4 regions of the Leclercia sp. GHBNCSD genome follow, and region 1 is predicted to be linked to each of the others. Evidence: predicted binding sites of a transcription regulator. Region 1 holds the regulator's gene; each other region holds the start of a gene.

Region 1 (2,202 bases):
GCTCGACCAGCTTTTGCACCTCTTGCGGATGATGCAGGCTAACGGAGATATGCTCCTGCAGATCCAGCCCCACCTGGAAGATACGCAGCAGCCGCTTGTATTCATGATTCCTGTTCGCCGCCAGCATATGCAGTTGCTGGTAACACTGACTAATCAGGTCCACCACCTTCTGCTGGCGCGCCAGCAGCGGCGGCAGCGATTTTTCCGGGTCGGTGTGCTGGGTCAGCAGGGTATATTTGGCTTCACAGTAATCAGCCAGCTGGCGGTAGAGTACGCTCAGGGATTCACGCAGCGGCTGCTCCCGCCACAGCCAGAACCAGAACCAGTTAAACAGCCCGTACCAGAGTGTCCCCAGGGCGTAGATCAGCAGCGGCGCCCAGATCGGTAAATTCCCCGCCAGGCTCAGGGTAAAGATGGCCGCAATCAGCGAGGCGGGCAGCAGGCGGGCGTGGAGGGCGCTGATCTCCGCCGTGACCCCTAACGTCATCGCCAGTGCGGTCAGAATGAGGGGCAGCGGAATATCACGCGCCAGCAGCAATTGTACCGCCAGACTACAGCCGGCAAACAGGCAGCCGCCAATTATCAGGCGTTTAAAAAAGCGTTTATGGGGCGTGTCGAGACCCGCAATGTTGCAGCAGGCGGGAACAAGAGAAAACAGAAGGCCGTATTGCAGATAACCGAGAACTAACCCCACAGCCACAGGGAGACACAGCACCAGGGTTTGCCGTAGTGCGTAGTTAACTTCCGGGTGATAAATGAGCCTGCGCCACATGGGTGAGAGAGACAAAAACGGCGTGTCATCATGCGATGCCACGCCGTCTTAGCGGAATTAACGTGTTCCGTAAACCACGATGGTTTTACCGTGGGCGGAAATCAGGTTCTGATCTTCCAGCATTTTCAGAATACGACCCACTGTCTCACGGGAACAACCGACGATCTGACCGATCTCCTGACGGGTAATTTTAATTTGCATACCGTCCGGGTGGGTCATGGCGTCTGGCTGTTTCGCCAGGTTCAGCAGCGTCTGAGCGATACGGCCCGTCACGTCCAGGAAGGCGAGGTTACCCACTTTCTCAGAGGTGACCTGCAGACGGCGAGCCATCTGCGAAGAGAGGCGCATCAGGATATCCGGGTTAACCTGGATCAGCTGGCGGAATTTCTTATAAGAGATCTCAGCCACTTCACACGCAGTTTTTGCCCGGACCCAGGCGCTACGCTCCTGACCTTCTTCAAACAGGCCCAGTTCACCGATAAAGTCTCCCTGATTCAGGTAAGAGAGGATCATCTCTTTGCCTTCTTCATCTTTGATCAGCACTGCCACTGAGCCTTTGACGATGTAATACAACGTTTCCGCTTTTTCACCCTGGTGAATCAGCGTGCTCTTCGATGGGTACTTATGAATGTGGCAATGAGACAAGAACCATTCGAGAGTCGGGTCTGTTTGCGGTTTGCCAAGCACCATGCGCTGTTATCCTCTGTTATAAGCTGTCTCCAGAGTCAGGCTTTCTACCTTCGCTCTGGGGTTGCAATCGAATTCTTCCCCTTACCTGGGGATCTGGCTGTCACAATAATTAGCAGCCTGTAATGTGTGATGTCCTCTGCATACATGTGCAACGTCAATGTATTACTGTAGCATCACGACTGTTTTAGCATAGGTTTTGCCGCGTGTCTCCTGGTGTCTCGCTTCAGCTTGATGCAGGTCGACTTCCTTTGCCAGAATTGTTACTGGCGCGTAATCTGACAGAAAAAATGCAAGCCTGGAGTGAGTTAAAATGCAAGCACGTGTGAAATGGGTTGAAGGGTTAACGTTCCTCGGTGAGTCCGCCTCGGGGCACCAGATTCTGATGGATGGCAACTCCGGTGATAAAGCACCCAGCCCGATGGAAGTGGTTCTGATGGCGGCAGGGGGATGCAGCGCTATCGACGTGGTCTCGATTCTGCAAAAAGGGCGTCACGATGTGACCGATTGCGAAGTGAAACTGACTTCAGAGCGCCGGGATGAAGCGCCGCGTCTCTTTACCCATATCAACCTTCATTTCGTGGTAACCGGCAAAGCGCTAAAAGAGGCTGCGGTCTCCCGCGCGGTGGATCTCTCTGCGGAGAAGTACTGCTCCGTGGCGCTGATGCTGGAAAAAGCGGTCAATATTACCCATTCGTATGAAGTGATCGAGGCGTAAGTCCTGGATCAAACGCCGGGCGGCA
Region 2 (2,202 bases), 1.3 Mb from region 1:
ACAGACGACCGTCATTCACCGGCAGCATGATGCGGCGCGGACAGTCGGCGATCACCTCCGGGCTGGCGTTATCGGCACGCGCTTCGTGGTAAGAGACGCCACGGCAGGTCACGTGCTGGAACTGGTTGTTGGTTTTCAGCTGCGGATCGAAGTGCCATTTCTCTTTACCGGTGGCCGCATCAAGCGCGAACAGACGCTGGTGCGCCGTACAGAGGTAAAGCATGTTGCCCACTTTAATCGGGGTCACTTCGTTGGTCAGTTCACCCGGATCGTTCGGCATCTTAAGATCGCCGGTACGGAATACCCAGGCTTCTTTCAGGTTTTTCACGTTGTCCGCGTTGATCTGCTTCAGCGGGGAGTAACGCTGACCTTCCTGGTTACGGCCATAGGCAGGCCAGTCACCATCTGCCACGTCGGAGATCGCCGCCGCAGGCGTAGATTCCGCATTCAGGGTGCCTTTCACCTCCTGCGGATCGTTAAAGCCAGCCCAGGTCAGGATGCCACCGCTAATCAGCAGCGCCACGACCAGGGCGGCAACCGCACCGCTGGAGCGCACAAGCAGACGACGCCAGACGAAAGGCAGGATCAGCCAGATACCGAAGAAGACCAGAATGTCGCTACGCGGGGTCAGGGCCCAGAAGTCGAAGCCGACCTCCCATACGCCCCAGATCATCGTAGCCAGCAGCAGGGCCGCGTAGAGCCACAGTGCCGATTGTTTACTGCGCCAGAGAAGCAGGGTGACGCCGAGCATAACCACACCTGCTACCGGGTAGTACCAGGAGCCGCCAATGGCTACCAGCCAGACCCCGCCGATTAACAGATACAGTCCGCAAAATGCAGCGAACAGGGCTGTTAGCCTCACGAGTAAACGTGAATGTTGATTTTTTGTTTCCGCCATAAAAGACACTCGATAAGTTTGTTAATTATTTAGTAGCAATTAATTATAGGACTTAACAAGTGTGATCGGAATCACAAATATGGCTTTTGTGAACTCATGCGCCAGGAGGATCCATTTGCTGGTATACTTCAGGGCTTATGAAGCGATGCCGGACGCGAATCCATAGGCATTGAGAAATTCGTTATAAAATCATACGGTTAGTAAAATGAAACATACTGTTGAAGTGATGATCCCTGAAGCGGAGATCAAAACGCGTATCGCCGAACTTGGTCGTCAGATCACCGAACATTATAAAGACAGCGGCAGTGAGATGGTGCTGGTGGGTCTGTTACGCGGTTCCTTCATGTTTATGGCCGATCTCTGCCGCGAAGTGCAGGTCTCCCATGAAGTCGATTTTATGACCGCCTCCAGCTATGGCAGCGGCATGTCGACCACCCGTGATGTTAAAATTCTCAAAGATCTGGATGAAGACATTCGTGGCAAAGATGTTCTGATTGTGGAAGACATCATCGATTCCGGGAACACCCTGTCAAAAGTACGCGAAATTCTCAGCCTGCGCGGCCCAAAATCGCTGGCGATTTGTACCCTGCTGGATAAACCGACCCGCCGTGAAGTGGACGTTCCCGTGGAGTTTGTCGGTTTCTCGATCCCGGACGAATTTGTGGTGGGCTACGGGATTGACTACGCGCAGCGCTATCGCCATCTGCCGTATGTCGGCAAAGTGGTGCTGCTGGACGAGTAAGGCGGATATTACCCGTTGGCGCTACGCTTAACGGGCCTGCGGACTAAAAACGGCAACTTGCGTTGCCGTTTTGCGTTTACTTGTGGTTAACGTGCTTCTGGGTCAGGTTAGAGACACCCTGACGGTAGCGCTGCTCCAGCGTCTCTCGGTTGGTTGCGGTCACTTCCAGATCGCGCAGCAGGCCATCGTGAATGCCATACGCCCAGCCGTGGATCGTCACCTTCTGCCCACGTTTCCACGCCGACTGCATAATGGTGGAGTGGCCGAGGTTGTAGACCTGTTCCATCACGTTCAGCTCGCACAGGGTGTCCAGGCGGCGCTCCTGCGGCATTTGACCCAACAGTGAGCTATGTTTGAACCAGATATCACGAATGTGCAGTAGCCAGTTGTCGATAAGGCCCAGTTCCGGATTTTCAACCGCTGCCTGCACGCCGCCGCAGCCGTAGTGACCACAAATGATGATGTGTTCGACTTCCAGAACATCTACTGCATACTGCACCACAGAGAGACAGTTCAGGTCAGTGTGGATCACCAGGTTCGCAACGTTGCGGTGAACAAAGAG
Region 3 (2,202 bases), on a different contig from region 1:
TACTCATCCCCCGGGGCGGTGACGCAGACCATCTTACCCAGCGGCATCATGCCGTCGATATCCGGGGTTAGGGCCTCAACCTGCTGCTGGTTTTCCAGCACTACCATATAATCGCGCCCTGCCCGCACCTCTTTCGCCTCGCGGATACCCAGGGTGCTAAACAGCCGTTCGGGAGGATTTTCCACCGCCTCACAACCCCATGCCGGGAAGTCCAGCGTCAGCCAGTCGCCGCTGCGCTTAACCCGCAGTTCGCCGACAAAGCGGGTTGAGAAGACGATCTCCGTGTGCGGGTAGTCGAGATACTCAAAAATCACGTGGGCGCTGGCAAGCGTGGCGTGACCGCACAGGTTAATTTCATGCAGCGTGGTAAACCAGCGCAGCTCAAAACCGCTATCGGTGCGCACGAAAAAAGCGGTCTCCGACTGGTTATGCTGCTGTGCCATCTTTAACAGAACCTCATCCGGCAGCCACGCCTCCAGAGGGCAAACGGCTGCAGGATTCCCACCAAATGCGCGGTCGCTAAACGCATCGACCAGATAGAATTGTATTTCTTTCATTGGGTTACCCCTTGTTATTAGCGTAAAAACAGATGACCTTTCATGTAGAGCGATGCCTTCCCGCTCATAAGCACCCGGTCGCCCTTCAGTTCACAACGCACATCGCCGCCCCTGGCAGAGACCTGGCGGGCAAACAGCGAGGTTTTGTTCAGCTTTTCACTCCAGTAGGGGATCAGCATGGTATGCGCCGAGCCGGTGACCGGATCTTCCCACAATGCCACGCCCGGCGAGAAAAAGCGGCTGACAAAATCGTATTCGCCCTCGCCCCGGGCGGTAATCGACACTTTGTGCTCACCGGGAGTCATGGCCTGAATATCAGGCGTAACCGCCTCAACCTGCTGACGGTTTTCCAGCACCAGCACCCAGGCACGTCCCTTACGGGCCTCGACGTAGCGGTCAATCCCCAGCGCGTGGAGCATCTCTGGCGGTGGAGTCTGGGCCTCCGTCGGACAGGCCGGGAAATCGAGGGTTAACCAGTCGCCGTCGCGGCTGACGGTGAGCCTGCCGGAGGCGGTATCAAAATGGACCCGGGCATCGGGATAGTCCATCTCGTTAAACAACACCCAGGCGGTGGCAAGCGTCGCGTGACCGCAGAGGTTAACCTCGCCGTGGGTGGTAAACCAGCGCAGTTCGATGCCACCTTTATGGCGCACGAAAAAGGCGGTCTCCGACTGGTTATGCTCCTGCGTCATCTTCAGCAGCGTCTCGTCCGGTAACCACTCCGCAAGCGGGCACACTGCCGCCGGATTACCGCCAAATGCGCTATCGCTAAACGCATCAACGAGATAAAACTCAATTTCCTGCATCGCTCTACCTACTGTTAACTTAATGTTGCATCCTATATTCATGGAAATTAACCGATTCCACCAGCGATTACTTTGCCACCATAGTGAGATCTGCATCACAAAATGATTGTATTTCCACCAATGTTGGTTTTAAGATCAAAACACCTCATATACGTAACCAATCCCTGACATTCCTATGACAACCAACACAGTTTCCCGCCGGGTCGCATGGCTACGGGTGGTGACGCTCGCCGTCGCCGCGTTTATCTTTAACACCACTGAGTTCGTTCCGGTCGGGTTGCTCTCGGACATCGCCAGCAGCTTCGGCATGGAGACGGCGCAGGTGGGGATCATGCTCACCATCTACGCCTGGGTGGTGGCGCTGATGTCGCTCCCCTTTATGCTGCTCACCAGCCAGATTGAGCGCCGTGCGTTGCTGATCGGCCTGTTTGTGCTGTTTATCGCCAGCCATGTGCTGTCGTTCCTGGCGTGGAACTTCACGGTGCTGGTGATTAGCCGGATCGGGATTGCCTTTGCCCACGCCATTTTCTGGTCGATTACCGCCTCGCTGGCCATCCGCCTGGCCCCGGCCGGGAAGCGCGCCCAGGCGCTGAGCCTGCTGGCGACCGGCACCGCGCTGGCAATGGTGCTCGGGCTCCCGCTGGGCCGCATCGTCGGGCAATATTTTGGCTGGCGTACCACCTTTTTCATTATCGGCCTCGGGGCGCTGTTCACTCTGCTGTGTCTGATCAAACTGTTGCCGAAACTGCCGAGCGAGCACTCCGGCTCCCTGAAAAGCCTGCCGCTGCTGGTGCGTCGCCCTGCGCTGATGAGCCTCTATCTGCTGACGGTCGTGGTGG
Region 4 (2,202 bases), 1.1 Mb from region 1:
CAGCGCGCTCTCGCGATCCCAGATTTCACCGTTAGCGACCACCGGGATGGTCAGCCGCTTACGGATCTCGCCGATAGCCTGCCAGTTAATGCGTTCGGCTTTGTAACCATCTTCTTTGGTGCGCCCGTGAACCACCAGCTCAGTCGCCCCCGCCTGCTGCACGGCGTCGGCAATTTCAAACTGCCTGTCGCCGCTGTCCCAGCCGAGGCGTACCTTCACGGTCACCGGCAGATGCGAGGGCACCGCCTCGCGCATCGCTTTTGCGCCACGGTAGATAAGCTCGGGATCTTTCAGAAGCGTGGCGCCGCCGCCGCTGCCGTTGACCATTTTCGACGGACAGCCGCAGTTAAGATCCACGCCCCAGGAGCCCAGCTCGACGGCACGCGCGGCGTTTTCTGCCAGCCATTCGGGGTATTGTCCCAGAAGCTGGACGCGCACCAGCGTACCGGAGGCGGTGCGGCTCTGGCGATGCAGCTCCGGACAGAGTCTGTAAAACGATTTTACCGGCAACAACATATCCACCACCCGCAGGAACTCGGTGATGCAGAGATCATAATCGTTAACGTCAGTCAGCAGCTCGCGCACCAGCGAATCGAGCACGCCTTCCATCGGTGCCAGTAATACACGCATATCAATATCCGTAAAAAAAGAGGCGCTATGGTATCTGCTCTGTGTAACGGTGGAAAGCCCTGTTTCAGGGCTCGTGGAACCGGGCTGATTTATAATGTTTTTACCCTTCTGGCTGGGGGAATGCCCGAGGTTCCAAATGGGAATGTCTGGTATGCTCAAAAGTCATGATGTGATCCGTAGCACGTTTCCGGTTTTAATTGTATGATGAATGCGTTCCATTAAGGGCTTCCACCATGAATAAATCACTGATCGTTGTCTGGCAATACCTGCGCGCCTTCATCCTTATTTATGCCTGCCTCTATGCAGGTATTTTTCTCGCCTCCCTGCTGCCGATCGCCATTCCCGGCAGTATTATCGGCATGCTGATCCTGTTTGTGCTGCTTGCCTTGCAGATCCTTCCGGCAAACTGGGTCAAGCCAGGCTGCTCGGTCCTGATCCGCTATATGGCCCTTCTGTTCGTCCCCATCGGTGTGGGCGTGATGCAGTATTACGATCTGCTGAGCGCGCAGTTTGGCCCGATCTTCGTCTCCTGCACGATCAGTACGCTGGTGGTGTTTTTAGTGGTGAGCTGGAGCACCCACCTGGCGCACGGGGAGCGCAAAGTGATTGGACAGAAAGGAGAGAAAAAATGATGGCGAATATCTGGTGGTCGTTGCCGCTCACCGTGGCGGTCTTCTTCGCCGCCCGCAAGCTGGCGGTGCGCCTGAAGTTTCCTCTTCTTAATCCCCTGCTGGTAGCGATGGTGGTGATCATCCCTTTCCTGCTGTTAACCGGCATCCCTTACGCTCACTATTTCCAGGGCAGCAAAGTTCTCAACGATCTGCTCCAGCCTGCGGTGGTCGCGCTGGCGTTTCCGCTTTATGAGCAACTGCACCAGATCCGCGCCCGCTGGAAATCGATTATTACCATCTGTCTCGCCGGGAGCGTGGTGGCGATGATCACCGGCACCTCGGTGGCGCTGCTGATGGGGGCGACACCCGAAATTGCCGCCTCCATTCTGCCCAAATCGGTGACCACGCCGATTGCAATGGCGGTGGGCGGCAGCCTCGGCGGCATTCCGGCGATCAGCGCCGTGTGCGTCATTTATGTCGGTATTCTGGGTGCGGTGTTAGGCCATACGCTGCTGAATGCCATGCGCATTCGCACCAAATCTGCCCGTGGGCTGGCGATGGGCACCGCCTCACACGCCCTCGGCACCGCCCGCTGTGCGGAGCTGGATTATCAGGAAGGTGCCTTCAGTTCGCTGGCGCTGGTGATCTGCGGGATTTTGACCTCGCTGATCGCCCCTTTCCTGTTCCCGATAATTCTGGCTGTGGTGGGCTAAAATTTGCGACGCGTCGCGCATTTTTAATCTGAGTTTCATAAGTTGCACACATAATGAGATCTAAGTCACATATAAAGCCCCAGCGGCTCCGTAAACTACCGATCCATTAACCTTTATGAGGCAACGCCATGCATCCACGTTTTCAATCAGCTTTTGCCGAGCTAGCAGAGAATTTGCAGTCAGCCCTGGCCCCGGTACTGGCGGATGCACACTTCCCCGCCCTGCTGACGGCTGAACAGGTCGCCGCA

What was found. Region 1 encodes CRP, which controls carbon source genes, mostly activating them, when cyclic AMP is high. Its sites were predicted from a motif close to ATGTGANNNNNNTCACAT; they were not measured.
Region 2: the regulator CRP is predicted to act here: its motif matches at 958-975, upstream of hpt (hypoxanthine phosphoribosyltransferase).
Region 3: the regulator CRP is predicted to act here: its motif matches at 1,447-1,464, upstream of ACT3IC_RS20860 (PhzF family phenazine biosynthesis protein).
Region 4: the regulator CRP is predicted to act here: its motif matches at 798-815, upstream of ACT3IC_RS16750 (CidA/LrgA family protein).

The regions. Positions count from the first base shown of each region.
Region 1 is NZ_JBQVYO010000001.1:2,396,710-2,398,911, forward strand. Features, by position in the region: gene ACT3IC_RS11520 (YccS/YhfK family putative transporter) at 1-772, opposite strand, end outside; gene crp (cAMP-activated global transcriptional regulator CRP) at 830-1,462, opposite strand; gene ACT3IC_RS11530 (OsmC family protein) at 1,773-2,177, shown strand.
Region 2 is NZ_JBQVYO010000001.1:1,121,296-1,123,497, reverse strand. Features, by position in the region: gene ACT3IC_RS05595 (glucose/quinate/shikimate family membrane-bound PQQ-dependent dehydrogenase) at 1-898, opposite strand, end outside; gene hpt (hypoxanthine phosphoribosyltransferase) at 1,104-1,640, shown strand; gene can (carbonate dehydratase) at 1,717-2,202, opposite strand, start outside.
Region 3 is NZ_JBQVYO010000002.1:130,047-132,248, forward strand. Features, by position in the region: gene ACT3IC_RS20855 (PhzF family phenazine biosynthesis protein) at 1-557, opposite strand, end outside; gene ACT3IC_RS20860 (PhzF family phenazine biosynthesis protein) at 575-1,363, opposite strand; gene ACT3IC_RS20865 (sugar transporter) at 1,539-2,202, shown strand, end outside.
Region 4 is NZ_JBQVYO010000001.1:3,506,601-3,508,802, reverse strand. Features, by position in the region: gene dusC (tRNA dihydrouridine(16) synthase DusC) at 1-630, opposite strand, end outside; gene ACT3IC_RS16750 (CidA/LrgA family protein) at 864-1,262, shown strand; gene ACT3IC_RS16745 (CidB/LrgB family autolysis modulator) at 1,259-1,954, shown strand; gene cdd (cytidine deaminase) at 2,083-2,202, shown strand, end outside.